3 regions of the Streptomyces sp. NPDC006610 genome follow, and region 3 is predicted to be linked to each of the others. Evidence: riboswitches for the same ligand, from Rfam matches in the RefSeq annotation. Region 3 holds a riboswitch; each other region holds the start of a gene.

The links. A riboswitch is a leader RNA that binds a small molecule or an ion and turns the genes downstream of it on or off. The one in region 3 is predicted to bind cyclic di-AMP.
Positions count from the first base shown of each region.
Region 1: it holds a riboswitch for cyclic di-AMP, as region 3 does, so the genes downstream of both, ABZY13_RS24205 (peptidoglycan DD-metalloendopeptidase family protein) here and ABZY13_RS21810 (M23 family metallopeptidase) in region 3, are expected to answer to the same signal.
Region 2: it holds a riboswitch for cyclic di-AMP, as region 3 does, so the genes downstream of both, ABZY13_RS09185 (transglycosylase family protein) here and ABZY13_RS21810 (M23 family metallopeptidase) in region 3, are expected to answer to the same signal.

Region 1 is NZ_JBEXOP010000033.1:694-10,115, reverse strand. It holds gene shc (squalene--hopene cyclase) at 1-380, shown strand, start outside; gene ABZY13_RS24240 (1-hydroxy-2-methyl-2-butenyl 4-diphosphate reductase) at 390-1,034, shown strand; gene hpnH (adenosyl-hopene transferase HpnH) at 1,040-2,062, shown strand; gene ABZY13_RS24230 (aspartate aminotransferase family protein) at 2,228-3,655, shown strand; gene ABZY13_RS24225 (XRE family transcriptional regulator) at 3,720-4,334, shown strand; gene ABZY13_RS24220 (DUF6126 family protein) at 4,331-4,450, shown strand; gene ABZY13_RS24215 (tyrosine-protein phosphatase) at 4,488-5,285, opposite strand; gene ABZY13_RS24210 (alpha-galactosidase) at 5,490-7,577, shown strand; cyclic di-AMP (ydaO/yuaA leader) riboswitch at 7,875-8,044, shown strand; gene ABZY13_RS24205 (peptidoglycan DD-metalloendopeptidase family protein) at 8,047-9,057, shown strand; gene ABZY13_RS24200 (SGNH/GDSL hydrolase family protein) at 9,290-9,422, shown strand, end outside.
Region 2 is NZ_JBEXOP010000008.1:134,448-143,869, reverse strand. It holds gene ABZY13_RS09210 (NAD(P)/FAD-dependent oxidoreductase) at 207-1,586, opposite strand; gene ABZY13_RS09205 (Ppx/GppA phosphatase family protein) at 2,103-3,044, opposite strand; gene ABZY13_RS09200 (DUF501 domain-containing protein) at 3,041-3,625, opposite strand; gene ABZY13_RS09195 (septum formation initiator family protein) at 3,654-4,127, opposite strand; gene eno (phosphopyruvate hydratase) at 4,241-5,521, opposite strand; gene ABZY13_RS09185 (transglycosylase family protein) at 5,999-6,739, opposite strand; cyclic di-AMP (ydaO/yuaA leader) riboswitch at 6,743-6,910, opposite strand; gene ABZY13_RS09180 (transglycosylase family protein) at 7,093-8,154, opposite strand; gene ABZY13_RS09175 (cytochrome P450) at 8,405-9,422, opposite strand, start outside.
Region 3 is NZ_JBEXOP010000027.1:47,943-57,364, reverse strand. It holds gene ABZY13_RS21835 (nucleotide pyrophosphatase/phosphodiesterase family protein) at 1-1,158, opposite strand, end outside; gene ABZY13_RS21830 (DUF5998 family protein) at 1,158-1,754, opposite strand; gene ABZY13_RS21825 (GNAT family N-acetyltransferase) at 1,891-4,815, opposite strand; gene ABZY13_RS21820 (HPr family phosphocarrier protein) at 5,007-5,288, shown strand; gene ABZY13_RS21815 (GntR family transcriptional regulator) at 5,501-6,196, opposite strand; gene ABZY13_RS21810 (M23 family metallopeptidase) at 6,438-7,202, opposite strand; cyclic di-AMP (ydaO/yuaA leader) riboswitch at 7,215-7,382, opposite strand; gene ABZY13_RS21805 (pitrilysin family protein) at 7,656-9,044, opposite strand; gene ABZY13_RS21800 (pitrilysin family protein) at 9,041-9,422, opposite strand, start outside.

The DNA.
Region 1 (9,422 bases), on a different contig from region 3:
GGGGCGAGGACCTGCGCTCCTACCGCGACCCCCGTCAATGGCGGGGCCGGGGCGCCTCCACCGCCTCGCAGACCGCGTGGGCTCTGCTGGCGCTCCTCTCCGCCGGCGAACGGCACTCCGAGGCCGTCGAACGCGGCGTCGCCTGGCTCGCCGCCACCCAGCGGGAGGACGGCTCCTGGGACGAGCCGTACTTCACCGGCACCGGCTTCCCCTGGGACTTCTCCATCAACTACCACCTCTACCGGCAGGTCTTCCCGCTCACCGCGCTCGGCCGGTACCTGCACGGCGAGCCCCTCGCCCACCGGGCGCAGTCCCGCGAGCAGCCGGCGCGGGCCGAGCGGGGAGCGGTCCTCGCCGAACAGCGCCCGGCCGGCGCGTAGGTGCGGGCGATGAGCACACCGCCCGCCCCGGCGCCGCCGCTGCTGATCGCCTGCGCGCTCGGCATCGAGCGGCTGGCCCTGCGCCTGGGCGAACGCGACGGCACCGGCGGCCCGGTCACCGTGCTGCGCACCGGCATGGGGCCGGAGGCCGCCGAGCGCTCCGTCGCCCGGGCGCTGGCCGGCCCGGCCCTCGCCGGCGTCGCCGTCCTCGCCACCGGCTTCTGCGCCGGGCTCGCGCCCGGCATGCACCCCGGCGACCTCGTGGTCGCCGAGGAGACCAGGGATCCGCGCGGATCCGTGCCGTGCGAGGGAACCGACCTGCTCGTCGAGGAACTCGCCCGTGCCGTGCCCGGCCACGCCGTGCACACCGGCCCGCTCACCGGAACCGACCACGTCGTACGGGGCCCCGAGCGGGCCCGGCTTCGGGACGCCGGCGCCATCGCCGCCGACATGGAGTCGGCGGCGACCCTGCTCACCGCCGCCCGCGCGGGCACGCGCCCGGTTGCCGCCGTCCGGGTGGTGGTCGACGCCCCGGAACACGAACTGGTCCGGATCGGCACCGTGCGCGGTGGAATATCGGCTTTCCGCGTTCTCCGCTCCATTCTTCCCGCATTCCGTGAATGGCACCGTAATGTGCTGCTCCCCAGGAGGTGAGCCAGATGGCCATGCCGCTGCGCCAGTCCGTCAAGGTCGCCGCATACTTGGCTGAACAGAAGCTGCGCCGGCGCGACAAGTTCCCGCTCATCGTGGAGCTGGAGCCGCTCTTCGCCTGCAACCTCAAGTGCGAGGGCTGCGGGAAGATCCAGCATCCGGCCGGGGTGCTCAAGCAGCGCATGCCGGTCGCCCAGGCAGTGGGGGCGGTCCTCGAATCCGGCGCCCCGATGGTGTCCATCGCCGGCGGCGAGCCGCTGATGCACCCTCAGATCGACGAGATCGTGCGCCAGTTGGTGGCCAGACGCAAGTACGTCTTCCTGTGCACCAACGCCATGCTGCTGCGCAAGAAGATGGACGAGTTCACTCCCTCGCCCTATTTCGCGTTCGCCGTGCACATCGACGGGCTGCGCGAACGGCACGACGAGTCGGTCGCCAAGGAGGGCGTCTTCGACGAGGCGGTGGCCGCCATCAAGGAGGCCAAGCGGCGCGGCTTCCGGGTCACCACCAACTCCACCTTCTTCAACACCGACACCCCGCAGACCGTCGTCGAGGTGCTCGACTTCCTCAACGACGACCTCCAGGTCGACGAGATGATGATCTCGCCCGCCTACGCCTACGAGAAGGCCCCCGACCAGGAGCACTTCCTGGGCGTGGAGCAGACCCGGGAACTGTTCCGCAAGGCCTTCTCCGGCGGCAACCGGCGCCGCTGGCGGCTCAACCACTCCCCGCTCTTCCTGGACTTCCTCGAGGGCCGCGTCGACTTCCCGTGCACCGCCTGGGCGATCCCGAACTACTCCCTGTTCGGCTGGCAGCGGCCCTGCTATCTGATGAGCGACGGCTACGTGCCGACGTACCGGGAACTGATCGAGGAGACCGACTGGGACAAGTACGGCCGCGGCAAGGACCCGCGCTGCGCCAACTGCATGGCGCACTGCGGCTACGAGCCCACCGCCGTCCTCGCCACCATGGGCTCCCTGAAGGAGTCGCTGCGCGCCCTGCGCGAGACGGTGTCCGGAAACCGGGAGTGACGTCATGACGGCCCGCGCCCCGGGCGCGGGCCGTCGCCGTGAGAGCACCGCGAGAGGAAGACCGGAGAGGACAGGGGGCCCGGGCGTGACGATGCCGGCTCGCCGTCCGGGCGCAGCCGGCCCGGGCCGCGGCCCCGACGACACGGCGTCCAAGGAGACCCACGCATGACGACCGCCGAATCCGCGCCCCAGCCCGCCGAGCCGGCGCCCGGCGCGGAGTTCGACCTCGGCGCGCTGCTCGCCGAGCGCGCCGCCGAACGCTACGAACTGCACGCCCGGCACCTCAACCACCAACTGCCGCGCATGTTGCGCACGATCGGCTTCGACAAGGTCTACGAGCGTGCCGAGGGCGCCTACTTCTGGGACGCCGAGGGCAACGAATACCTCGACATGCTCGCCGGGTTCGGGGTGATGGGCCTCGGCCGTCACCACCCGGTCGTGCGCAGGGCGCTGCACGACGTCCTCGACGCACACCTCGCCGACCTCACCCGCTTCGACTGCCCGCCGCTGCCCGGACTGCTCGCCGAGCGCCTCCTCGCCCACAGCCCCCACCTGGACCGGGTGTTCTTCGGCAACAGCGGCACCGAGGCCGTCGAGACCGCCCTGAAGTTCGCCCGGTACGCCACCGGCCGACCGAGGGTCCTGTACTGCGAGCACGCCTTCCACGGCCTGACCACGGGCTCGCTCTCCGTCAACGGCGAGTCCGGCTTCCGCGACGGCTTCGCCCCGCTGCTGCCCGACACGGCCGTGCCGCTCGGCGACCTCGACGCCCTCGCCCGGGAGCTGAAGCGGGGCGACGTGGCCGCCCTGATCGTGGAGCCGATCCAGGGCAAGGGCGTGCACGAGGCTCCGCCCGGCTATCTGCGGGCCGCCCAGGACCTGCTGCGCCGGCACAAGGCGCTGCTCATCGCCGACGAGGTGCAGACCGGCCTCGGCCGGACCGGCGACTTCTACGCCTACCAGCACGAGGACGGCGTCGAACCGGACCTGGTGTGCGTGGCCAAGGCCCTCTCCGGCGGCTATGTGCCGGTCGGCGCCACGCTCGGCCGGGACTGGATCTTCAAGAAGGTGTACTCGTCCATGGACCGGGTGCTGGTGCACTCGGCCAGCTTCGGCGGGAACGCCCAGGCCATGGCGGCGGGCCTGGCGGTGCTGTCGGTCATGGAGAGCCGGCAGACCGTCGCGGGCGTCCGCGCCACGGGCGAGCTGCTGAAGTCACGGCTGACGGCGCTGATCGACGAGTACGAGCTGCTCGCCGACGTGCGCGGCCGAGGGCTGATGATCGGCATCGAGTTCGGCCGGCCCCGGTCGCTCGCCCTGCGCAGCCGCTGGACGATGCTCCAGGCGGCGCGCAAGGGGCTGTTCGCGCAGATGGTGGTCGTGCCGCTGCTCCAGCGCCACCGCATCCTCACACAGGTCTCCGGCGACCACCTGGAGGTGATCAAGCTCATCCCGCCGCTGATCATCGGGGAGCGAGAGGTGGACCGGTTCGTGGACGCCTTCACAGAGGTGATGGACGACGCGCACAACGGCAGCGGTCTGATGTGGGAGTTCGGGAAGACGCTGGTGAAGCAGGCGGTCGCCCATCGGTAGACGGGGCTTTTGCCTGGCGGGCAAGAAAATTGCCCCGAGGGCAAAGGTGGGGCTCAATGGGGGCATGAGCCTTCCCGTCCCCGAGCCGGCCGCCGAGGGCCTGGCCGCCGTGGCCCCGCAGCTGCGGGCGCTGCGCCGCCAGGCCTCCCTCACCCTGGAGAGCGCGGCCCGCGCCGCCGGGCTGTCGCCCGCCCATCTCTCCCGGCTGGAGACCGGCCACCGCCAGCCGTCGCTGCCGATGCTGCTGGCGCTCGCCCGCGTCTACGGTACGACGGTCTCCGAGCTGCTCGGCGAGACGGTCGCCGGCCGGGACGCCGTCCTGCGCGGCGCGGACATGGAACCGACGGCGGCGGGCGGCTGGACCTACCGGCAGGCGGGAGCGCCGGGCCGCGGGATGCAGGCACTGCGCGTCCACGTGCCGCACGGGTCCCAGGGCGACATCGTGCGCGTGCACCCCGGCGAGGAGTGGCTGTACGTCCTCCAGGGACGGCTCGGGCTGCGCCTCGGGGACGCCGCGCACCGGCTCGGCCCCGGGGACAGCGCCCACTTCGACTCGCTGACCCCGCACCGCATCACCGCCCTGGACGACGACGGAGTCGACCTCCTGTTCGTCCACACCCTGCTCCAGAGCCCCACGGCCGCGCTGTGCCTCGGCCCCACGACGGGAGAGACCCCATGAGCGACTCCGAGCAGAGGATCCCGAAGGCCATCTGGGTCCGGCTGTTCATCTACATCGTCGCGGGGCACGTGTTCGCCGCGTTCCTCTATCTGCTCTTCGAGGTCGGGGCGAAGTAGCGCCGGGCGGCCGGGCCCGGGTGGCGCCGCCCCGGTCTCAGTCGAGGAGCCGGTCGCGCAGCCGCTCGCGGGTCCGGGGAGCCAGCCCGAGGCCCCGCTCCAGATAGGCGTCGACGCCGCCCCAGGTGTCGTCGATGGTCTCCAGCGCCGCCGTCAGGTATTCGGCGCGCGCCTCGAACAGCGGGTCGAGCAGCTCCATGACCTCCGGCGCGTAGGCGGAGGCGGAGCTGCTACTGCGGCGCACCCTGTAGCGCCGGTGCTTGGCGTTGGACTCCAGGTAGTCGGCGAGGATCGCATCGCGCTCCACCCCCAGGGCGAGCAGCGTCACCGCGATCGACAGCCCGGCGCGGTCCTTGCCGGCGGCGCAGTGCATCAGGGCCGGGACGCTGTCCTCGGCGAGCGCGTGCAGCACCCGTGAGTGCTCGGCCGTCCGGTCCTTGATGATCATGCGGTAGGAGGCGATCATCCGGTTCGCCGCCTTGCCGTCCGCCAGGATCTCCCGCAGCTGCTCCAGATCGCCCTCGCGGACCATTCTCCAGAACTCCGCGCCGTCCGCCGGGTCGCTCAGCGGCAGGTTGACATTGCGCACGCCCGGCAGCTCGACGTCGGGCCCTTCGAGCTTCTGGTCGGCGGCGTTGCGGAAGTCGAAGATCGTGTGCAGCCCCAGCGAGGCGAGGAACGCGGCGTCCTCGGCGGTGGCGTGGGCGAGGTGGCCGCTGCGGAACAGCACGCCGTGCCGCACCCGGCGCCCGTCCACCGTCGGCAGGCCGCCCACGTCACGGAAGTTGCGCACTGCGGCCAGCTCGGGCTCGGTCGACGGCACCTGCTGCGTCACGGGGGCTCCCTCCCATCGCCCCGCCGGCGCGGCTCGTCGACGGGCACGCCTTGACGATACGACATGCGTTTTCCGGGCCGACCGGTTGTCCACAGGCGGTCACCGTTCGTCGCCGGGGTTTTCCACAGGCGTTGCCGGGAGGGGGCGCGGCGCTCGATGATGTTGGGACGTGAGCGGGACTGTCCGAGTCCGTGGGGGAGCGGGATGACGCACATCGACATCGCCGACGACGGCCGCACCTGGCTGCTGTCGGGACCGGCGAGCAGCTACGCCCTGCACCTCACGGACGCCGGCGAGCTGCTGCATCTGCACTGGGGGCCGACCATCGCCCTCGCCGACGCCGAGGCCCTCGCCGCCCGTCCGCTGCCCGACGACTGGCCCTTCGAGTCCCGCCTCGACGGACGCGAGGAGTACCCCGTCGAGGGCGGCGCCCGCTTCGTCCGGCCCGCCCTGTCCGTGCGCACCGACGAGCGGCGCGGGACCGAGTGGAGCTTCGAGGCCTACGAGATCGGCGGCGCCGGGGGCGAGGAGGAGCTGCGGCTCCGGTTCCGGGACGGCGGGCTGGCGGTCACCCTGCACCACCGGATGCGCGGGGACGTCGTGGAGCGCTGGGTCACCCTGGACAACGACGGGCCGGCCGTGGAGCTGCTGCGCGCCGACTCCGCGACCTGGACCCTGCCCGAGCGCGGGGCCTGGCGGCTGAGTCAGCTGCACGGCCGCTGGGCCGCCGAGTCCCGGCTGACGTCCGCGCCCCTGACCTACGGCGAGAAGGTGATCGGCAGCCGCCGCGGGCACACCGGGCACCAGCATCTGCCGTGGGTCGCGCTGGACACCGACGCGACCGAGGAGCGCGGTGAGGTGTACGCGTGCGCCCTCGGCTGGTCGGGGTCCTGGCGGATCGCGGTGGCGCAACTGCCGGACGGGCGGGTGCAGATCACCGGCGGCGCCGGGTACGACGACTCGGGGCTGCTGCGGCTGGCGGCGGGGGAGTCCTTCACGACGCCCGTCTTCGCGGGGCTGTGGTCCGACGGCGGCTTCGGCGGGGCCAGCCGCGCCTGGCACGCCTATCAGCGGGCGCATGTCGTCCCGGACGCCGGGCGGGACCGGCCGGTGCTGTTCAACTCCTGGGAGGCGACGGGCTTCGACATCTCCGAGGAGCAGCAGCGGGCCCTCGCGCGCCGGGCGGCGGGGATCGGCGTCGAGCTGTTCGTCGTGGACGACGGCTGGTTCGGGGCGCGCACCGGCGATCACGCCGGGCTCGGCGACTGGACTCCCAACCGGGACCGCTTCCCGGCCGGACTGAAGCCCCTCGCGGACGAGGTGCACGCCCTCGGGATGCAGTTCGGGATCTGGGTCGAGCCCGAGATGGTCAACCCGGACAGCGAGCTGTACCGCGCCCACCCGGACTGGGTGCAGTTCCAACCCGGACGAAACAGGACGGAGTTCCGCAATCAGCTGGTGCTCAACCTTGCGCGCGAGGATGTGCGGGAGTACCTCTGGGAGCAGCTCGACGCGCTGCTGTCCGGCGCCCCCGTCGACTACGTGAAGTGGGACTTCAACCGCTGCTTCACCGACGCGGGCTGGCCCGGCGATCCCTACCCGCAGCGACTGTGGGTGGACCACGTGCGCGCTCTGTACGCGCTGGTGGACCGGCTGCGGGCGGCCCACCCCGGCGTCGCCTTCGAGTCCTGCTCGGGCGGCGGCGGCCGGATCGACCTCGGCATCCTCGCCCGCACCGACCAGGTGTGGACCTCCGACAACACCGACCCGCTCGACCGGCTCGCCATCCAGCACGGCTTCAGCCAGCTCCACCCCGCGCGGGTCATGGCCGCCTGGGTCACCGACAGCCCCAACGCCATGCTCAACGGCCGGGTCAGCTCGCTGCGCTTCCGCTTCGTGAGCGCCATGGCCGGGGTGCTCGGCGTGGGCGGCGACCTCACCTGCTGGAGCGAGGAGGAACTGTCCGAGGCGCGGGAGTGGGTGGCGCTCTACAAGGAGATACGCCCGCTGGTGCAGCGCGGCGACCTGTACCGGCTGCGCCCGCCGGACGGAGGGCTCAGCGCCGTGCAGTACGTGCTCGGCGACGAGACCGTCGTCCTGGCCTGGCTCCAGGCGCAGCGGTTCGGCGAGCCCGTGCCGGCGCTGCGGCTGCGCGGGCTGGATCCGACAGCGTCGTACGAATGCCGCGAAACGGGCGAAATCCATCGCGGTGCCGTGCTGCTGCATCACGGAATGCAGTCGGGGTTGCGGGGAGATTTCGACGCGGCAGTTCTCCGACTCCGTCGCATATGAGCCTTCTGCCCGAATTGGCCTCTTCATTCCAACTCGCTGCGGAATGAGGGGGGCTGGTGAAACGGCGGGTGAGCAGGGTCATAGTGGTGACCGTGCGTCGCCCGTCATGTTCACGTAATCCTCACGTGTCACAAGGGAGTTTGCGGGTAACGGCCGCCCGGCGGTGTACGGAGGGTGACCGGGAAATCCGGCAACCGATCAAGATGGGGGTCTTGATCCGGAACCTCTTGCTTGTCCGTTTGCGTCGCGGTCGCTTACGTTCCAGACCGATCCGGGCGGACGCCTAATCCTGCCGCCGCCCGGTGCCCGCGCAAACCCACCCGTGTACGGCAGGAGCGGGGGACCCACAGGTACGAATGCCTGTTCCGGTCTCCGGAACGGCTTGGGGTTTAGCCGCGTTTCGGCGCGGCCGGACATCTCCAGTCCGCACCCGACAGCTCACCTCGCAGGCGCCGGAGAGGAAATCACCATGCCCGCAAAGGGTAAGCACCGCCGTCCCAAGGCCCAGCGTTTCGCCCGCTCCATAGCCGTCGCCGGCACCGGTGGCGCCGCACTCGCCCTGCCGCTCATGGGGGCCGCCGGCGCCCATGCCGCGACCCCGCAGTCCGCGCCGGACAAGACCGTCCAGTCCGTCACGGCGGAGAAGACGGCCACCGGCAAGAAGGCCGCCGAGAAGAAGTCCGCCGCGAAGAAGTCCGGGGCGACGACGTATTCGGTGAAGGTCGGCGACTACCTGTCGAAGATCGCCGAGGAGCAGAACGTCAGCGGTGGCTGGCAGCGGCTCTACGAGGACAACCGCGAGGCCGTCGGCGACGACCCGTCGCTGATCCACCCGGGCCTCAAGCTCAGCATCGGCAAGAAGGCCGCTACGGCCCAGAAGTCGTCGGCCCCGGCGCCCTCTTCGGCCTCCGCCGAGAAGTCGTCGGCCACCGCCGAGCCGTCGCAGCCGTCCGAGCCGTCGCAGCCGTCCGAGGCGCCCCAGCAGGAGTCCTCCCCGGCGGAGTCGGCCCCGGACGAGTCCTCGGCCCAGGCGTCCACCGGCTCCCAGGCCGCCGACACCGCCCCCGCTTCCGGCGGCTACACCGCCCCGGTGTCCGGCGCGGGCGTCGGCACCGCCTACAGGGTCGCGGGCAGCATGTGGTCCAGCGGCTACCACACCGGCGCCGACTTCGTCGTCCCGACCGGCACCTCCCTGAAGGCCGTGGGCCCGGGCACCGTCGTCTCCGCGGGCTGGGCCGGCGCGTACGGCAACCAGGTCGTCCTCAAGCTCGCCGACGGCTACTACGCCCAGTACGCCCACCTGTCCTCCCTCTCCGTCTCGGCCGGCCAGACCGTGACGGCGGGCCAGCAGGTCGGGCTCTCCGGCTCGACCGGCAACTCCACCGGACCGCACCTGCACTTCGAGATCCGCACCACGCCGAACTACGGCTCCGACGTGGACCCGGTCGCCTACCTGCGGTCGCACGGCGTCTCCATCTGAACCCCCGCTCCCTGACGCACAGCCGCCGAAGGCCGGACCCCGATCACGAGATCCCGGGTCCGGCCTTCGGCGTGCCCGCCCCGACGGGCCGCGGCCCATTCCGCAGTTGACCATTCCTTGGCCAGTGGCTTATCTCACCGTCCGTCAACCCATGCCTACGGTCGCGTAAGTCACATTCCACGAGGAATCATGGTGCGCTGTGGCAGACGATTCGAAGAATGACAGCAGATCAGTGATCGGGTCGTACGTGGCGGTGGGGGACAGCTTCACCGAGGGCGTGGGCGACCCCGGCCCCGACGGGGCGTTCGTCGGCTGGGCCGACCGGTTCGCCGTACTTCTTGCGGACCGCCGGGCCGAGGGCGACT
Region 2 (9,422 bases), on a different contig from region 3:
TGACGGTGACCCCTGGATGTCCGACACCACGTAAACACCCACGGCGCCCCGGCGCAGTCCCTCGAATGCGTTACGGCTGTGCAAAACCCGCCCGATCCGCTTGCCCGCCCCGCTCGTCCGCCCCGGCGCCTGCCCGGCTCGCCGGAACGCCGAAGGGCCCCCCGCACCACGGATGGCGGGAGGCCCTTCGGGGCGGCGCAGGGGTGTTACGACGCCTTGGCGCGTTCCTCGGTCTTCGCGGCGGCGACCGGGGCCGGCTTGGCGGCCTCGTAGAACTCCTCGCGCGGGGTTTCCAGGGCGCCGAGGGAGACGACCTCGCGCTTGAGGAACATGCCGAGGGTCCAGTCCGCGAAGACGCGGATCTTGCGGTTCCAGGTCGGCATGGCCATGCCGTGGTAGCCGCGGTGCATGTACCACGCCAGACGGCCGCGCAGCTTGATCTTCATCTTGCCCATGACGATCATCGCGACGCCCTTGTGCAGGCCGAGGCCCGCCACCGCGCCCTTGTTGGCGTGGCTGTACTCCTTCTGCGGGAAGCCCCGCATGCCGGAGACCACGTTGTCGCCGAGCAGCTTGGCCTGGCGCAGCGCGTGCTGGGCGTTCGGCGGGCACCAGGCGTTCTCGTTGCCCGCCTTGCGGCCGACGAGGTCGGGCACCTGGGCGTTGTCGCCCGCGGCCCAGATGTAGTCCGTGCCCTTGACCTGGAGCGTGGCCTCGGTGTCGACGTGGCCGCGCGGGCCCAGCGGGAGGCCGAAGCGGGTCAGCGCCGGGTTCGGCTTGACGCCGGCCGTCCAGACGATCGTGTTGGAGTCGACCTCGAGGCCGTTCTTGAGCACCACGTGGCCGTCGACGCAGGAGTCCATGGAGGTCGAGAGGTAGATCTCGACGCCGCGGCTCTCCAGGTGCTCCTTGCCGTACTGGCCGAGCTTGGGGCCGACCTCCGGCAGGATCTTGTCCGCCGCGTCGACCAGGATGAAGCGCATGTCCTCGCGGGACACGTTGCGGTAGTACTTGGCCGCGTCCCGGGCCATGTCCTCGACCTCGCCGATGGTCTCCGCGCCCGCGAAGCCGCCGCCGATGAAGACGAAGGTGAGCGCCTTGCGGCGGATCTCCTCGTCGGTCGTGGAGTCGGCCTTGTCCAGCTGCTCCAGGACGTGGTTGCGCAGGCCGATGGCCTCCTCGATGCCCTTCATGCCGATGCCCTGCTCGGCGAGGCCGGGGATCGGGAAGGTGCGGGAGACCGCGCCGAGCGCGATCACCAGGTAGTCGAAGGGCAGCTCGTACGCCTCGCCGACCAGCGGGGCGATCGTGGCGACCTTGCGGTCCTGGTCGATGGTGGTGACCCGGCCGGTGAGGACCTCCGCCTTGGGCAGCACGCGTCGCAGCGGGACGACGACGTGACGCGGGGAGATGTTGCCGGCGGCGGTTTCGGGGAGGAAGGGCTGGTAGGTCATGTACGACCGGGGGTCGACGACCGTGACGGTCGCCTCGCCGAAGCGCATCTTCTTGAGAATGCGCCGAGCTGCGTACAGGCCTACGTACCCACCGCCTACTACGAGGATCCTGGGACGCTCCGTGGTGCTCATGCCATCGAGTATCCACCCGCCCCAGGGGGGTGGCTCGTGCGCCCCTTCACAAGCTTCCTCCAGGCTTGTGCTATCCTTCGCGGCCCGCATGACACGGGCCATGGTGACGGATGCGGGCCACCGTGCAGCACGGACCCCTGTCAAGGCCGCGTGAGCTGCCCCTCTGGCCTGTCTCACGCCTCGGGCCGGCGCCCCGCGCAGACCCCGCGCGACCCCTCCCCCATCCCCGCTCCAGAGCCTCTACGGCCCTGGTGGGGCCCCGTAATGGCGCAACGACCGCCGATGATCCCCCTTGGGGACCGAATTCCTTGTGAAGAACTTCACGAACTTTTCCCGGCGGGCGTCAACGGGAGGTGAGGAAGCACCCGCCGGGCGCGCTCAAACGGTGTCCGGCCTGCTCAGTTTGAAGATACCCGCAAGTAATTAGAGGGGCGGCGCCGGCTGACGACGAGGAGGACGTCCTCCTCGTCGTCGAGGCCGGCGACCGTCGGGACGCGTACCGCACCCCGCAGGCGGTCAGGCCAACGACCAGCCGATCCCGTCGAGGATGTCGTGCTCGCTGACGACGACCTCCTCCGCGCCGATCCGTTCCATGATCGACAGCAGGACGAGGGCCCCCGCGCCGATCACGTCCACCCGCCCCGGGTGCATGGAGGGGATGGCGGCGCGCTCGGCGTGCGTGGAGCGCAGCAGCCGGTCGGTGATCTCCCGGACGGTGTCGTGGGAGACGCGGGAGTGGTGGATGGCCGCCGAGTCGTACGCGGGCAGGTTCTGCGCGATGGCCGACACCGTCGTGACGGAGCCGGCCAGCCCGACCAGGGTGCGCGCCTCCCGCAGCGGAACCCGCTCCTCCGCGAGGTCGAGGGCGGCCTCGATGTCCGCCCGCATCGCCGCGATCTGCTCCTCGGCCGGCGGGTCGCTCACCACGCCGTCCCGCACCAGATGCCGTTCCGTCATCCGCACGCACCCGACGTCCACGGAGCGCGCCGCGCGCACCCGCTCCTCGCCCACCACGAACTCGGTGGAACCGCCCCCGATGTCCACCACCAGGAACGGCAGCGCCAGATCCGTACGCCCCGTCAGCTCCTTGGTCGCGCCGGTGAAGGAGAACTCCGCCTCCTGGTCCCCGGTGATGACCTCCGGCTCCACGCCCAGGATGTCCAGCACGCCGCGCACGAAGTCCTCGCGGTTCTCCGCGTCGCGGGAGGCGGAGGTCGCCACGAAGCGCAGCCGCTCCGCCCCGTGGGCCTTGACGATCCCGGCGTACTCGCGGCAGGCCGCGAAGGTCCGCTCCAGCGCCTCGGGCGCCAGCCGGCCGGTGCGGTCGACGCCCTGGCCGAGCCGCACGATCGTCATCCGTCGGTCCAGGTCGACCAGTTCGCCCGTCGCCGGGTCCGCGTCGGCGACGAGGAGACGGATGGAGTTCGTACCGCAGTCGATGGCGGCCACTCGGGTCATCGGCCGGTCTCCTCGCTCGCGTCCGTGGGCTGTCCGGGCTCTTCCCCGGTCCGGCCGGCCGCCGTGCCGGGGAGCGTCACGCAGGCGCCCTTGCGCCACCACTGCGGCAGCATCGCCAGCGCCTCGTCGCCCAGCGGGTTGACGCCGGGGCCCGCGGCCAGCGAGTGGGCGACCAGGACGTGCAGGCACTTCACCCGGTCCGGCATGCCACCGGCGCTGGGGAAGTTCTTCAGCTCCTCGATCGCGTCCCGCCGCCGGACGTAGTCCTCGTGGGCGGCCCGGTACGCGGCGGCCAGCTCCGGGTCGGCGGCCAGCCGCTCCGTCATCTCCTTCATCACGCCGTTGGCCTCCAGCGTGCCGATGGCCGAGTTGGCCTTCGGACACGTCAGGTAGTACAGCGTCGGGAAGGGCGTGCCGTCGGGCAGCCGCGGGGCCGTCTCCACGACGTCCGGCTGGCCGCAGGGGCAGCGGTGCGCGATGGCGCGCAGGCCGCGCGGGGGCCGTCCGAGCTGCTGATTGAAGGCCTCCACGTCCGCGTCGGTGGGCTCGGTGCGCGGGGTGGACGGCGGGGGCGTTTCCATGCGTCTGAGACTGTCTTCCTCTATGCGTTCACTGGGCGGCGTCGGACTTGTCGACCGCTTCCCAGAGGTTCGTGTGCCAGGGGCGGTCGGCCGCCCCGTGGTCGGTGCGCGACTGGCGGGCGGCGCCCGGGTCGATCACGACGTACCCGGTCTCCCCCGGCATCACATGGTGCAGCCGCTCCCGGATCCGCTGCTCCGCGTACGCGTCGTCCTGCCAGCGCGCCTTCAGGTCGCGCAACTGTTCGACGCGCTCGCGGGCCTGGCGCTGCTCGCGCTCCAGATCGGCGATCTCGGCGCGCTGGGCGACGTACTGCCTTATCGGGTAGGCGAGGGCCACGACCAGGGAGCAGACGACGAGGGCGAGCAGGGCGGCCCGGCCGGTGAGCCGGGAGCGGCGGGCCTGGCGGCGGGTCTGGGAGCGGTAGACCCGGGCCGCGGTCTGTTCGCCGAGCAGCTTGAGCCTGGTCGTGGTGGAGAACCGGTCCCGGTCCTTCACGGCCATGTCCCCGCCTCACCTTCACACACGCGCGTACGTCCCCGCACACGGTACGGGACCGAGTACGGGGACGTACGGACGACGCTGCCTCTACGGCCGGATCAGCCGGGTCGGCCGGGTCAGCCCTTGAAGCGCGGGAACGCGCTGCGGCCGGCGTACACCGCGGCGTCGTCGAGGATCTCCTCGATGCGCAGCAGCTGGTTGTACTTGGCGACGCGCTCGGAGCGGGCCGGGGCGCCGGTCTTGATCTGGCCGCAGTTGGTGGCCACGGCGAGGTCGGCGATGGTGACGTCCTCGGTCTCGCCGGAGCGGTGGGACATCATGCACTTGAAGCCGTTGCGCTGGGCCAGCTCGACGGCGTCCAGGGTCTCGGTCAGCGAGCCGATCTGGTTGACCTTCACCAGCAGGGCGTTGGCGGCGCCCTCCTCGATGCCGCGGGCCAGACGCTCCGGGTTGGTGACGAACAGGTCGTCGCCGACGAGCTGGACCTTGTCACCGAGCTTCTCGGTGATGGTCTTCCAGCCCTCCCAGTCGTCCTCGAACAGCGGGTCCTCGATGGAGACCAGCGGGTACGCCTCGACCAGCTCGGCGTAGTACTCGGTCATCTCGGCGGCGGAGCGCGCCTTGCCCTCGAAGGTGTACGTGCCGTCCTTGTAGAACTCGGACGCGGCGACGTCGAGCGCCAGGGCGATCTGCTCGCCGGGGGTGTAGCCGGCTTCCTTGATGGCCTCGAGGATGAGGTCGAGGGCCTCGCGGTTGGAGCCGAGGTTCGGGGCGAAGCCGCCCTCGTCGCCGAGGCCGGTGGCCAGGCCCTTGCCCTTCAGCACCTTCTTGAGGGTGTGGTAGACCTCGGTGCCCCAGCGCAGCGCCTCGGAGAAGGACTCCGCGCCGATCGGGGCGATCATGAACTCCTGGATGTCCACGTTGGAGTCGGCGTGCGAGCCGCCGTTCAGGATGTTCATCATCGGAACGGGCAGCAGGTGCGCGTTCGGGCCGCCCAGGTAGCGGAACAGCGGCAGGTCGCTGGCCTCGGAGGCGGCGTGCGCGACGGCGAGCGAGACGCCGAGGATGGCGTTGGCGCCGAGGGAGCCCTTGTTGTCGGTGGCGTCCAGGTCGAACATCGCCTGGTCGATCAGGCGCTGCTCGGTGGCGTCGTAGCCGACCAGCTCGGGGCCGATCTGCTCGATGACGGCCAGCACGGCTTTCTCGACGCCCTTGCCCTGGTAGCGGTTCGGGTCGCCGTCGCGGAGCTCGATGGCCTCGAAGGCGCCGGTGGAGGCGCCGGACGGAACGGCGGCACGACCCGTGCTGCCGTCGTCGAGGCCGACCTCGACCTCGACCGTGGGGTTGCCTCGGGAGTCCAGGATTTCCCGGGCTACGACGACGTCGATGGACGGCACGAGCATCTCCTTCTTCAATGTGACGCGGCTTCGCAGGGCCGCGGTGGCTCTGCGAGACGAGCCTAACCGGCTCCGGGCGATCGGCCAGCCGGTCGACCACCCCGTGGACGGAACCGAGAGTAAATTGTTTCCGAACGGAACAAAAAGTCCCGCGCACGGTTGCGTGCACGCCTGGCCGAAAAAAGCCCCGCCCCGGCGCGTACGGGGGAGAACGCGCCGGGGCGGGGAGCCCGCGGGGACGGGGGGAACCCTCACGGGGGTCTGGGGGCGGGGGTCCTGGGGGACCGGGGTGCTGGGGCCTGTGGCCGTCAGCCCGGGGGCCCGGAGGCCCGGAGGCCCGGAGGCCCGGAGGCCCGGAGGCCCGGGGGCTTTCAGGATGACGGCGTCGGTCGGCGCGTGCTGTGAGTGCGCTCCGCGCCGCCTGTCAGTTCAGCCCTTCGGCGCCCGCCGTCACTTCGCGCCCCTCGCCGCCGGCCGTCACTTGAGGTGCAGCTGCTGGCCCGGGTAGATGACGTCCGCGTCCTCGACGATGTCCTTGTTCAGCTTGAACAGCTTCGCCCAGCCGCCCTTGACGTCGTGCTCCGCGGCGATCTCGCTGAGGGTGTCGCCCTCGACGACCTTGTACTCGCCGTCGCCCTTCTTGACCTTCTTGCCGGTCGGGGTGGTGACGGTCTTCTTGGCGGCCGGGCGGTCGGCGGAACGGGAGGCCGGCTGCTGCTCCGTCTCGCGGGCCGGGGCGGTGGCCTCGGAGGAGCCGGTGTCGGCCGAGCCCGTCGCGTTCGAACCGGTGGAGCTGCCGGCGTCGCCGGAGGTGCCGGCCGAGCCGCCGTTGTAGGCGGAGTTCGACAGGCCGGTGCCGCAGTGCGGCCAGGCGCCCTTGCCCTGGCCGGCCAGCACCTTCTCGGCGATGGCGATCTGCTGCTCCTTGGTGGCCTGGTCGGCGGTGGCGGCGTACTGCGTGCCACCGAAGGCGGCCCAGGTGGAGGCCGAGAACTGCAGGCCGCCGTAGTAGCCGTTGCCGGTGTTGATGGACCAGTTGCCGCCGGACTCGCACTGGGCGACGGCGTCCCACTCGGAGGCGGTGGCGGCGGAGGCGGTGCCGGACGCCATCAGCGGAGCGGCGACGGCGGCGCCGGTCACGCCGGCGATGGCGATGGCGCGAGTGGAGCGCTGGAGGGCGGTCGGACGACGGTGCTTGCCCTTGCCGGAAAACAGCATGGTTGATCCCCTCACCGACGCCTGCGAGGTGAGCTGTCGGGTTCGGGCCGGTTGAGTTGCCCGGCCGCGTCCCTCACGGGACGCGGCTTCACCCCTAGCCGCCCCGGGCTCAACTGCCCGGAACGGCGCCTACCTTGGGTCCCCCGCTCCTGCCTACGGCGCTTGACGCGACGACTGTTCCCGGACGGCCGCTGGCAGGATTCGGCGTTGCGGCTACCGGGGCCCGCATTGGCGAGCGGTCACGACCGTAGACACGCGATCGGCGGAATTTCAAAGACGATCAGGGCTTCTGAGACTCATCCCACACTGATTCCAAAACGGACAATCAGCCCGAACCGTGACGTGAACTCCCGCTACTTTTCGACCGTTTCGACCCCGACATCCAGGGTCTGACCGGGAAGGATGAGGTCCGGGTCGGCGCCGACGGCGTCCTTGTTCTCCGAGTAGAGCGCGGACCATCCGCCGTCGACCTCAAGAGAGTCGGCGATGCCCCAGAGGCTGTCGCCCTCGCGCACCGTGTACGACCCGTCGGCGGCCGCCCGCTCCGCCGACCCGCCCCGCGAGGCGTGCCGCCCCGAGGAGCCGGAGGACCCGGCCTCGCGGTCGTCGAGGACGTCCTCCTGCGCGCTGGAGCCGCGATGACGGCCGGTCCCCGAGCCCGCGTCGGCGATGCCGGTGTCGATGAGACTGGAAGAGCCGACACTTTCGGGGGTTTTGGCGAGAGTGTCGGAGTCTGCAGATTCCGACACATCCGTGCCGCTATCGGGTGATTCGGGTGCAGAGGGGGAAGTGGAGACGGAGGCGGAGGGTGCGCCCGTCTCCCGGCCGGCCCCGGCTCCGGTTCCGGTCTCGGACGCCGTCGCCCGACCCGAATCCGTCGATTCAGTTCCAGGGGATTCATCGGATTCGCCGGATCGGTCGGATTCGGCCGACTTCCCCGCGCCCGCCGATTCGGTCGGGCTCGTGCTCGACTTCGCACCCGACTTCCCGCCCACTGAGGCGGAAGAACCGGAGGAGTTGGACAATCCGGGCGGGTTGAGGACGCCGTCCGGCGTGCTCGACGCCGCGTCGCCGGCCACCCCCGTGTCGACGCCCGCCTCACTGTCGTCCTGGTCGAGACCGACGAGGATGCCGCAACTGGCCCACGCCTCGGCGCCCCGGTCCGCGAGCAGCCGTTCGGCGACGGCTATCTGCTGGGAACGGCTGGCCTGATCCGGTCGCGACGCGTAGGTGAGACCGCCGTACGCCTCCCAGTCCTCCTGCGACAGGTTCAGGCCGCCGTAGTACCCGTTGCCGGTGTCGGCGCTCCAGGAACCGCCGCTCTCGCACTCCGCGACCTTGTCCCACGTCGCACCGCTCGCCGCACTGGCGCCGGTCGCGCCGAGCAGGGGGATGGCGATGGCGGAGCCGGTCACGCCGGCCGCGACGACGAGTGCCGGGGCCTGGCGGGGGCGACGGTGACGACCGTTCCCGGAGAGCATGCGGGGACCTTTCCCGAGACAGCAGTGACCCGCGCGGCGGGTGATGCGCCGCCGCCACGTTGATGGGTGAACGTATCGGCAGACGATCACTTGTCACAAGTTCATGCCGCGCAGATCACGTGAAGATCACAGATGTGAAGGGCTGTCATGTTTGGTTTGGGACACGGGTGTCCGGAAGAGTCCGCTATGCACGACCTTGCTCGGGCGTGAACTCCACCGGCAGCGTGCGCAGTCCGCGCATGATGAGTCCACCCCGCCAGCGCAGCTCTGCCGGGTCGACGCCGAGCCGCAGGTCGGGGAGGCGGGTCAGCAGCGTGGCCAGCGCTGTCCGGCCCTCCAGCCGGGCGAGCGGCGCGCCGAGGCAGTAGTGGATGCCGTGTCCGTAACCGAGGTGCTGGTTGTCGCGCCGGGCGAGGTCGAGCGTGTCGGGGTCGGTGAACCGCTCCGGGTCCCGGTCCGCCGCCGCGAGGACGACGAGCACCGGGTCGCCGGGCGCGATGTCCTGGCCGCCGATCGTCAGAGGCTCGGTCGCGAAACGCCAGGTGGCCAGCTCCACCGGCCCGTCGTAGCGCAGCAGTTCCTCCACTCCGGTGGCCAGCAGGTCGCGTTCGCCCGCCGCGAGGGAGTGCTGGAGGCGGGCGCGCTGCACGGGGTGGGTGAGCAGCGCGTACATGCCGTTGCCGATGAGGTTGACGGTGGTCTCGAACCCGGCGAACAGCAGGATGAACGCCATCGCCGCCGCCTCGTTCTCGGTGAGGTGCTCACCGTGGTCCCAGGCGCGGATCAGGCCGGAGATGAGGTCCTCGCCGGGCGCCGGCTCCGCGGGCAGGGACTCGCGCTTGCGGTGGATGAGCTCGGCGAGGTAGCCGCGCATCTTCTTCACCGACCGCGCGACACCGCCCCGCGGCCCGCCCCCGTGACGGATCATCATGCCCGCCCAGTCCCGGAAGTCGTCCTGGTCCTCGGGCGGTACGCCGAGCATGTCGCAGATGGCGTAGATGGGCAGCGGGAAGGCGAACTCGTGGATGAGGTCCGCGCTCCCCGTGCGGGCGAACCCGTCGATGAGCCGGTCGGTCAGTTCCTGCACGCGCGGCGCGAACTCCGCGACGCGGCTCGGGGTGAACGCCTTGGACACCAGCCGCCGCAACCGGGTGTGGTCCGGCGGGTCGATGTTGAGCAGATGGGTCATCAGCTCGGCCTTG
Region 3 (9,422 bases):
GGCCGGGGTCATCGAGCCGTGGTTGCCGACCATGGACGACTCCTTGGGCTCCCGCTCGGAGGCGATGAGCAGCACGTCGTCCCGCGCGGCGGCCACCACGTCGCCGATCCGGGCGTACACCCGCTCGTCGATGTGCGGACCGAACCAGCCGGCCGCGATCGCCTCGTCCCTCGAAGCCACCCAGAACTGCTCGCCGAGCACCTCGCGCCAGCAGGTCAGCACGTCGTTCGCGGCGCCCGGCACCGCGTAGACGTGACGGGCCCGGCCCTCGCCGCCGAGCAGGGCGACGCCGGCGCGCAGCTCCCAGTCCTCGTCGAAGTCGATGCGGTGCTGCTCGTCGAAGGGCACGTCGATCATGCCGTGGTCGGCGGTGATGTAGAGGGCACTGCGCGGCGGCAGCTGCTCGGCCAGCCGCTGGGCGAGCCGGTCGACGTACATGAGCTGGCCGCGCCAGGTGTCCGACTCGACGCCGAAGCGGTGCCCGGAGCCGTCGACCTCGGCGTAGTACGTGTAGACCAGGCTGCGGTCGGCGGCGGCGAGCTGCTCGGCGGCGACGTCCATGCGCTCCTCGCCGGACAGCCGCCCGAGGAACGTTCCGCCGCTGAGCGCGACCTTGGTCAGCGGGGTGTTCTGGAAGGTCGGGGAGGTGACCTGGGCGGCGTGCACACCGGCGGCGTCGGCCAGCTGGAAGAGGGTGGGGTACGGCTGCCAGGCGTCCGGGGCGGTCCACGGCTGCCAGCGGAGCTGGTTCATCAGCTCGCCGGTGTCGGGGTTGCGCACCGTGTAGCCGGGCAGGCCGTGCGCGCCCGGCGGCAGTCCGGTGCCGACGGAGGCGAGGGAGGTGGCGGTGGTCGCCGGGTAGCCGGCGGTGATCGGGCGACCGGTGCCGCCGCGGGAGCTGCCGAGGAGGGAGTGGAGGAAGGGAGCCTCGTCGGGATGGTCGCGCAGCTGTTCCCAGCCGAGGCCGTCGATCAGGAAGACGCAGGCGCGGTCGGCGGGGGCCAGCTCGGGTATCGCGGCGGTCACGCCGGGCACGCCCATGCCGGCGGCGAGGGTGGGCAGCAGGTCGGCGAGCGATCCGGCGCCGTACTCGGGCACGGGCGCGGAGGCGACGGCGAGGGGTTCCGGGTGGGCGTCCCAGGCGGTGGGGTGCGCCATCAGCGGCCGACGTTCGCGGTCGCCTCGGAGATGGCCTGCGCGAAGGCGAGGGCCTGGCGCACCGTCTCGGGACCGTCGCCGGCCTCGCTGACGCGCAGGCTGAGGTCGTCGGCCGTGGAGTTGCCGGTGTAGCCGTGGTCGGCCTCGCAGTTGGGGTCGCCGCAGGCGGCGGGCTCCAGGTCGATGCGGGAGACGGCGCCCCAGCCGATGGTCAGGACGACCTCGCGCGGCAGGGTGCCGGGCGTGTACGACTCCGGGTTGGCGACGACGCGGCTGAGCACGACCGAGGAGATCCGGCCGAGCTTGACGGATTCGGTGGACGTCGTGGCGTACGGGGACGGGGAGGTGTCGTCGGCGGCCTGCTCGTCGGTGTGGCTGACGATGAAGCGGTTGTCCGTGAGGACCAGCACGGTGACGTGCCGGCGGACCTCGTTCTGGTCGAACGTCGTCTCCTGGTGGACCAGGTACGACCGGATGGGCTCGCCGCCCACGGCGGTCTCCACCGCCTCGGCCACGAGGGCCGGGTAGTAGCCGCTGCGCTCGATCGCCGCACGCAGCCCCTGGGTCGTCGTACTGGTCTTGGCCATGCGGTCCATCCTACGGGGGCCCACCGACTGCGAGGCACCGCTCGCGCCACCCGCCCGCTCGCGCCGGTCCGGGGTGGGCGGGCGGGGCACCGGGCTGCGGGGGCTGTGCTCGGGTGTCGTGCTCGGCCGACGGGCGGGGCGGGGCTCAGTAGGCGGGCAGGGTGCGCGGGCCGAGGTCGCCGCGGGCGGGCGGGGGCGCCAGCCGGACGGAGGCGCCGAGGACGCTCAGGCCGTGCGGGGCGACGACGACCGGCTCCAGGGTGACCGCGACCACCTCCGGGTGGTCGTCGACCAGGCGGGACACCCGCAGCAGCAGTTCCTCCAGGGCGGGGGTGTCGACGGGGGTCGAGCCACGCCAGCCGAACAGCAGCGGCGCGGTCCGGATGGAGCGGATCAGCGAGGCCGCCTCCCGGTCGGTGACGGGGACCAGCCGGTGCGCCATGTCGCCGAGCAGCTGGGACGCGGCTCCCGCGAGCCCGAAGGAGAGCACCGCTCCGGCAGCGGGGTCGATCACGGTCCGTACGACGGTGTCCACCCCGCGCGGCGCCATCCGCTGCACGACCGGCCGCAGCTCCCCGGGGTCGCCGAACAGCTCCGTCAGCTCGGCGAAGGCGCGGCGCAGCTGCTCCTCGTCGGCGAGGTCGAGCCGTACGCCGCCGAGGTCCGCGCGGTGACGCAGATGCGGGGCGGTGGCCTTGAGGGCGACGGGGTAGCCGAGCGTGCGGGCGGCGGCGACGGCGTCGTCCGGGGCGGGTGCGGGCAGGGCGCGGTGGACGGCGATGCCGTACGTGCCGAGCAGGTCGCAAGTCTCGTCCGTGCCGAGGGTGAGGCCCTGTCCGCGCGCGAGGAGGCCGCCGATCAGCTCGGCGGCGGCGCGCTCGTCGATGTCCTCGTACTCGGGGACCTTGCCGGGGTCGGCGTTGTCGCGCCGCCACTGCGCGTACTTGACGGCTTCGGCGAGGGCGCGGACGGCCCGCTCGGCGGCGGGGTAGGCGGGGATGAGGCGGCCTTCTGCGGGGGACGGGGTGGGGGTCGGGTGCGTGGCAGGGGCTGTGGCAGGGGCTGGGGTCGGCTCAGGGGCCTGCGGGCCGGTCGGCGCGGCCGGTCGCGGTACTGCGGGCGCCGGCGGTGGTGGCGCGGGTGCCGGCGACTGCGGGACCGCGGCCGCGGCCGGCTCCGGCGGCGCGGCCGGCTGCGGCGCCGTGCCGGCCGCCGCGGAGAGCGCCGCCGCCAGGCCGCCCAGCTCCACGTGCACGACCAGCACCGGCTTGGACGGCACCGCGGCGGCGGCCGACCGGAGCGCCTGCGCCAGCGCCGCGTCCTCGGCCGGCGCCTCCCCGATGGCCGGGATCGCCGTCACCACGACCGCGTCGCAGGCCTCGTCGGCCAGCGCCCGGGACAGGGCCGCGCGGAAGTCCTCCGGTGACGCGCCCGTGGTCAGGTCCAGCGGGGGCAGCGGACGCAGCCCTTCGGCGAGGCAGGCGTCGTACGACAGCAGGCCGAGCGACTCGGAGTTGCCGAGGATCGCCACGCGCGGGCCGGCGGGCAACGGCTGGCGGGCGAGCAGCAGGCCCGCGTCGACCAGCTCGGTGATCGTGTCCACGCGGATCACCCCGGCCTGCCGCAGCAGCGCGGAGACCGTGGCGTGCGGGAGCCGGGTCGCCCGGACGGCGTGTCCCTGGGGGGCGGCTCCGCCGTGGCGCGCGCCCTGCACCACGACCAGCGGCTTGACGGCCGCCGTGCGCCGCGCGAGACGCGTGAACTTGCGCGGATTGCCGATGGACTCCAGGTACATCAGGGCGACGTCGGTGTCCGGGTCGTCGTACCAGTACTGGAGGACGTCGTTGCCGGAGACGTCGGCGCGGTTGCCGGATGAGACGAAGGTCGACACACCCGTGACGCCGGTGACTCCGCCGCCGCGCCGGTGCAGCCGGGACAGCAGCGCGACGCCGATGGCCCCGGACTGGGCGAAGAGACCGATCCGGCCGGGGCGCGGCATCTCGGGCGCGAGCGAGGCGTTGAGCCGCACCTCCGGGGAGGTGTTGATGACGCCGAAGGCGTTGGGGCCGATGATCCTCATCCCGTACGCGCGCGCGTGCCGCACCAGTTCGCGCTGGCGCTCGCGGCCCTCGGGCCCGCTCTCGGCGTACCCGGCGGAGATCACCACGAGCCCCTGCACGCCGTGTTCGCCGCACTCCGCGACCACCTCGGGCACGTGCCGCGCGGGCACCGCGACGACGGCGAGGTCGACGGGCCCCTCGATGTCGCGCACCGAGCGGTGGGCGGGGACGCCGTCGATCTCCTTCCGCCCCTCGGGCAGGGCGCGGTTGACGGCGAACAGCGGGCCGGTGAAACCGGCCTCCTTGAGATTGCCGAGGATGTCGCGGCCCACGCCTCCGGGGGTGCGGCCGACGCCGACGACGGCGACCGAGCCGGGCGCCAGCAGCCGCCGTACCGACCGTCCCTCGGCGCGCTGCTCCCGCGCCCGCTGCACGGCGAGCGACCGGTCGGTGGGTTCGAGGTCCAGCTCCAGGCGTACGACGCCGTCCTCGAAGCTGCGCTTCTGGGTGTACCCGGCGTCCGTGAACACCTTGATCATCTTGGTGTTGGCGGGCAGCACCTCGGCGGCGAAGCGGCGGATGCCGCGTTCGCGGGCGACGGCGGCGATGTGCTCCAGCAGCGCGGAGGCGACGCCCCTGCCCTGGTGGGCGTCCTGGACGAGGAAGGCGACCTCGGCCTCGTCGGCGGGCGCGGAGGCGGGCATGCCGTCGGCGCCGATGCGGTCGTAGCGGACGGTGGCGATGAACTCGCCGCCGACCGTGGCCGCGAGGCCCACGCGGTCCACGAAGTCGTGGTGGGTGAAGCGGTGGACGTCCTTGGCGGACAGGCGCGGGTAGGGGGCGAAGAAGCGGTAGTACTTCGACTCGTCCGACACCTGCTCGTAGAAGCTCACCAGGCGGTCGGCGTCGTCGACGGTGATAGGGCGCACGCGCGCGGTGCCGCCGTCGCGGAGCACCACGTCGGCCTCCCAGTGGGCGGGGTACGCGTGCCGGTCCGACGGGCTCTGCATGGGCCCCAGGGTACGGCTCGCGTCCGGTGGCGGCGCGGGGCAGTCTGGGGCTGCCGGGCCGCGCGGCGGTCCGGGGGCCGGCAGACCGTGGGCCGGCCCGGGGATCGGACCCGGCAGGCCGCGCGCCGGGCAGGGCTCACCGTATGGGAAACTGGTCTAGACAACCCTGAACACCTGAAGGGCAGCATCGCATGGCTGAGCGCCGCGTCAACGTCGGCTGGGCCGAGGGTCTCCACGCCCGCCCCGCCTCCATCTTCGTCCGAGCCGCCATGGCCGCAGGCGTCCCGGTGACGGTCGCCAAGGCGGACGGCAACCCCGTCAACGCGGCCTCCATGCTGGCCGTTCTCGGTCTGGGCGCACGGGGCGGCGAGGAGATCGTGCTGGCTTCGGACGCCGAGGGCGCGGACGCCGCCCTGGACCGGCTGGCCAAGCTGGTCGCGGAGGGACTCGAGGAACTGCCCGAGACGGTCTGAGCCCTCGGTGATACCTCGGTGATCCCTCGGGAATCCCTCGGGGGCAATGCCATGAACCGCGTCGCCCGTTCCGGGTGGCGCGGTTTCTGCTCTGTGCCCGGCGCGACTTCCACTCTCCGCGACGGGCGTGCGGGAAGAATTCGACGCACCCGGAAAAGGGCAGCGGAAATACGCCTCCGCCGAATTGCTTCTCTTTGTATACGGCCCTCTTGTTAATATCGGAGGCCCGTCACGTTTACGGGATGTTGCGAAGTCCTCACACGCTCCGCGCGGTCGGCGCCGCCCGAGAAACGCAGCCGGTGCGCACCGGCCGCGCGCTCGGTGTGCAGCGCCGTGAGCGCCCGCGCGCGCTCGCTGTCGCCGCGCGCCACGGCGTCCACGATCGCCCCGTGCTCCGTCCAGGACTCCAACGGGCTGGCGGGCGCGTCCACCGCGTACATCCAGGCGATCTTGTGCCGCAACTGGGTCAGCATGGAGGTCAGGGCGGGGCTGCCGGAGGCCTGGGCGAGCGTCTCGTGGAACCAGCCGCCCAGGGAGCGCAGATCCTCGCTGCTGCCGCGCCGGGCCCGTTCCTGGCCCAGCCGGACCAGCCCGCGCAGCACCTTCAGATGGGCCTCGGTGCGGCGCTGGGCGGCGCGGGAGGCGCCCAGCGGCTCCAGCAGCATGCGCATCTCCAGCAGGTCGGCGGCCTCCTGCTCGGTGGGTTCCGCGACGCACGCGCCCGCGTGCCGCCGGGTCACCACGAAGCCCTCGGCCTCCAGCGTGCGCAGGGCCTCGCGGACGGGGACGCGGGAGACGCCGTAGCGGCGGGCGAGGAGTTCCTCGGTGAGCCGGCTGCCGCGCTCGTAGACACCGGCGACGATGTCGTCCCGGATCGCCGTGCATACCGAGTGCGCCGGAATACGCATGACCGACCTCCGCCTTAATCCCCGTGAAACGTCGACGATTGACGTGTGTTCAGTGACTCTATGGCAGCGGGCCGGAATTTCCGATGGCAGGCCGGAATCCAGGGATATTTTTTGGACAACGCACGTCCGAAAAGACCGAAAGCCCCGGCTCGGGGAGCCGGGGCCGCGGGTGTTTCGGGTTGGGGCGCCGTCAGAGGCCCACACGGCGGGGCGCCGTCACAGGCTCACGCGGCGTGTTGCGTCACAGGCTCACGCCGTGCGCGCGGAGGTACGCCAGCGGGTCGATGTCCGAGCCGTACTGCGCGCTCGTGCGGGCCTCGAAGTGCAGGTGCGCCCCGGTGACGTTGCCGGTGGCGCCGGACAGGCCGATCTGCTGCCCCGGTGTGACGCTCTGGCCCACGGACACGGCGACGGAGGACAGGTGGCCGTACTGGGTGTAGGTGCCGTCGTTCATCCGGAGGACCACCTGGTTGCCGTACGCACCTCCCCAGCCGGCCTCCACGACGGTGCCGGAGCCGACCGCGCGGACGGGCGTGCCGCTCGCGGCGTGGAAGTCGATGCCCGTGTGGCTGCCGGAGGACCACACCGCGCCGCCCGCCCGGTAGGCGGTGGAGACGTAGGAGCCGGCGATCGGCGCCACGTAGGTGTTGAGGCGCAGCCGCTCGGCCTCGCGGGCCGCTCGGGCCCTCTCCGCGCGGGCCTGCTCGGCCCGGGCCTCGGCCCGCTTCTTCGCGGCGGCCTCCGCCTTCGCCTCGGCGGCGGCGCGCTCCGCGGCCTGGTGCTGCGCGGCGGCCTGGGCGTCGATCTGCTCGGCGACCGAGTCGCCGATGGTGACGACCGGCAGCAGGCCGGTCTGCCCGGCGGCGGGTTCGGCGGCGCCCGCGGGGGCCGCGAGGATGCCCATGACGCCGCTGGTGGTGAGGGCGGCGGCGCCGGCCATACGGGCGGTGGTGCGCTGCATACGGCCGGGACGACGGTGCTTCCCGGTGGCGCAGGTGAACGCCATGGAGTGGCTTGTCCTTTCCTTCCCTCTCGCCTACCGGGTTAGCTGACGGGTTCGGAGCAGGAAGGTCTCCTACGGACTCCCTCGCCGTGCGCGCGGGCGTCCGATTCACCCCAGGGACTTGGTGGTTGGGTCCCCGGCTCCCCTGGCTCGCGCCGTACGGGGACTCGGCGATGACTGTCCGGTGCCGCGGGTGCGGCGCACTGCCTGACGGACAGCCCGCAAGACGCTAAGCGCGGCTGTCTTCAATTCTCAAACGCAGCCGGGGGTTTGTAGCGCATCCCACAGGGCAGAGCGGCATCTCCTGGACCAATTCGGGCATACGTCGGCCCTGGTGACACTCGGGGCGTCCCGGGTCACCAGGGCCGTCACGCGCTTGCGTGCCGTCGGGCGGGCCGCACGCGCGGTCGTACCGCGCAAGCCGCCCGGCGCGGTCGTCGCGTCCGCCCGGCGCGGTTACTCGGCCGACACGACGGTGACCGGACCGATGCCGAGGGCCTCGACGGGCGCCTTGATCTGCGCGGCGTCGCCGACCAGGATCGTCACCAGCCGGTCCACCGGGAAGGCGTTGACCACCGCCGCGGTGGCCTCGACGGTGCCGGTCGCGGCCAACTGCCGGTAGAGGGTGGCCTGGTAGTCGTCCGGGAGGTGCTGCTCGACCTGGTCGGCGAGGGTGCTCGCCACGGCCGCCGCCGTCTCGTACTTCAGCGGCGCGACGCCGACGAGGTTCTGCACGGCGACGTCCCGCTCGGCGTCGGTCAGGCCCTCCGCGGCGAGCGTGCGCAGCACCTTCCACAGGTCCTCGAGCGCCGGGCCGGTGTTGGGCGTGTCCACGGAGCCGCTGATGGCGAGCATCGCGGCGCCCGAGCCGTCGGGCGCCGAGCGCAGCACCTGGCCGAAGGCGCGCACCCCGTAGGTGTAGCCCTTCTCCTCGCGCAGGACGCGGTCCAGACGGGAGGTGAGGGTGCCGCCCAGGCAGTAGGTGCCGAGCACCTGCGCGGGCCACACGCGGTCGTGCCGGTCGGCGCCGATCCGGCCGATCAGCAGCTGCGTCTGGACGGCGCCGGGCCGGTCCACGATCACGACGCGGCCGGTGTCGTCGGCGGTGACCGGCGGCACCGGGCGGGGCTGCGCCGTGGAGCCGGTCCAGGCGCCGAGCGTGTCGCCGAGCAGCCCGTCCAGGTCGACGCCGGTGAGGTCGCCGACGACCACGGCGGTGGCGGTCGCGGGGCGGACGTGCTTCTCGTAGAAGGCGCGCACGGCCGCCGCGTCGATGCCGGAGACCGTCTCCTCGGTGCCCTGACGGGGGCGCGACATGCGTGAGGTGGCCGGGAACAGCTCCTTGGACAGTTCCTTGGCGGCGCGGCGGGAGGGGTTGGCCAGCTCGTGCGGGATCTCGTCGAGGCGGTTGCGCACCAGGCGCTCGACCTCGCTGTCGGCGAACGCGGGCGCCCGCAGCGCGTCGGCGATGAGGCCGAGGGCCTTGGCCAGGCGCGAGACGGGGACCTCGAGGCTGAGGCGGACGCCGGGGTGGTCGGCGTGCGCGTCGAGGGTGGCGCCGCAGCGCTCCAGCTCGGCGGCGAACTCCTCGGCGGAGTGCTTGTCGGTGCCCTCGGAGAAGGCCCGCGCCATGATCGTGGCGACGCCGTCGAGGCCGGTCGGCTCGGCGTCCAGGGGGGCGTCGAGGAGGACCTCCACGGCGACGACCTGCTGGCCGGGGCGGTGACAGCGCAGGACGGTCAGGCCGTTGTCGAGGCTGCCGCGCTCGGGGGCCGGGAAGGCCCACGGCTTGGGCTCGCCCGCGCGGGGCTGGGGGTGGAATTCCATGGTGGCGAGCTCGGTCACTTGGCCGCCTCCTCGTTCTCGTCGTCGGACTCGGCGGCTTCCGCGGCATCGGCGGCATCGGCCGGGGTCTCTGCCCCGGGGGTGGGCTCGTAGACGAGCACCGCGCGGTTGTCGGGGCGCAGGCGGGCCTCGGCGACCTCCCGGACCTCCTCCGGCGTCACCTCCAGCACGCGCTGGACGGCGGTCAGGGCGAGCTGCGGGTCGCCGAACAGGACGGCGTACCGGCACAGTTCGTCGGCGCGGCCCGCGACGGTGCCGAGCCGGTCCAGCCACTCGCGCTCCAGCTGGGCCTGGGCGCGCTCCATCTCCTCGGCCGTGGGGCCCTCCTCGGCGAACCGGGCGAGCTCCTCGTCGATCGCGGCCTCGATGACCGGCACC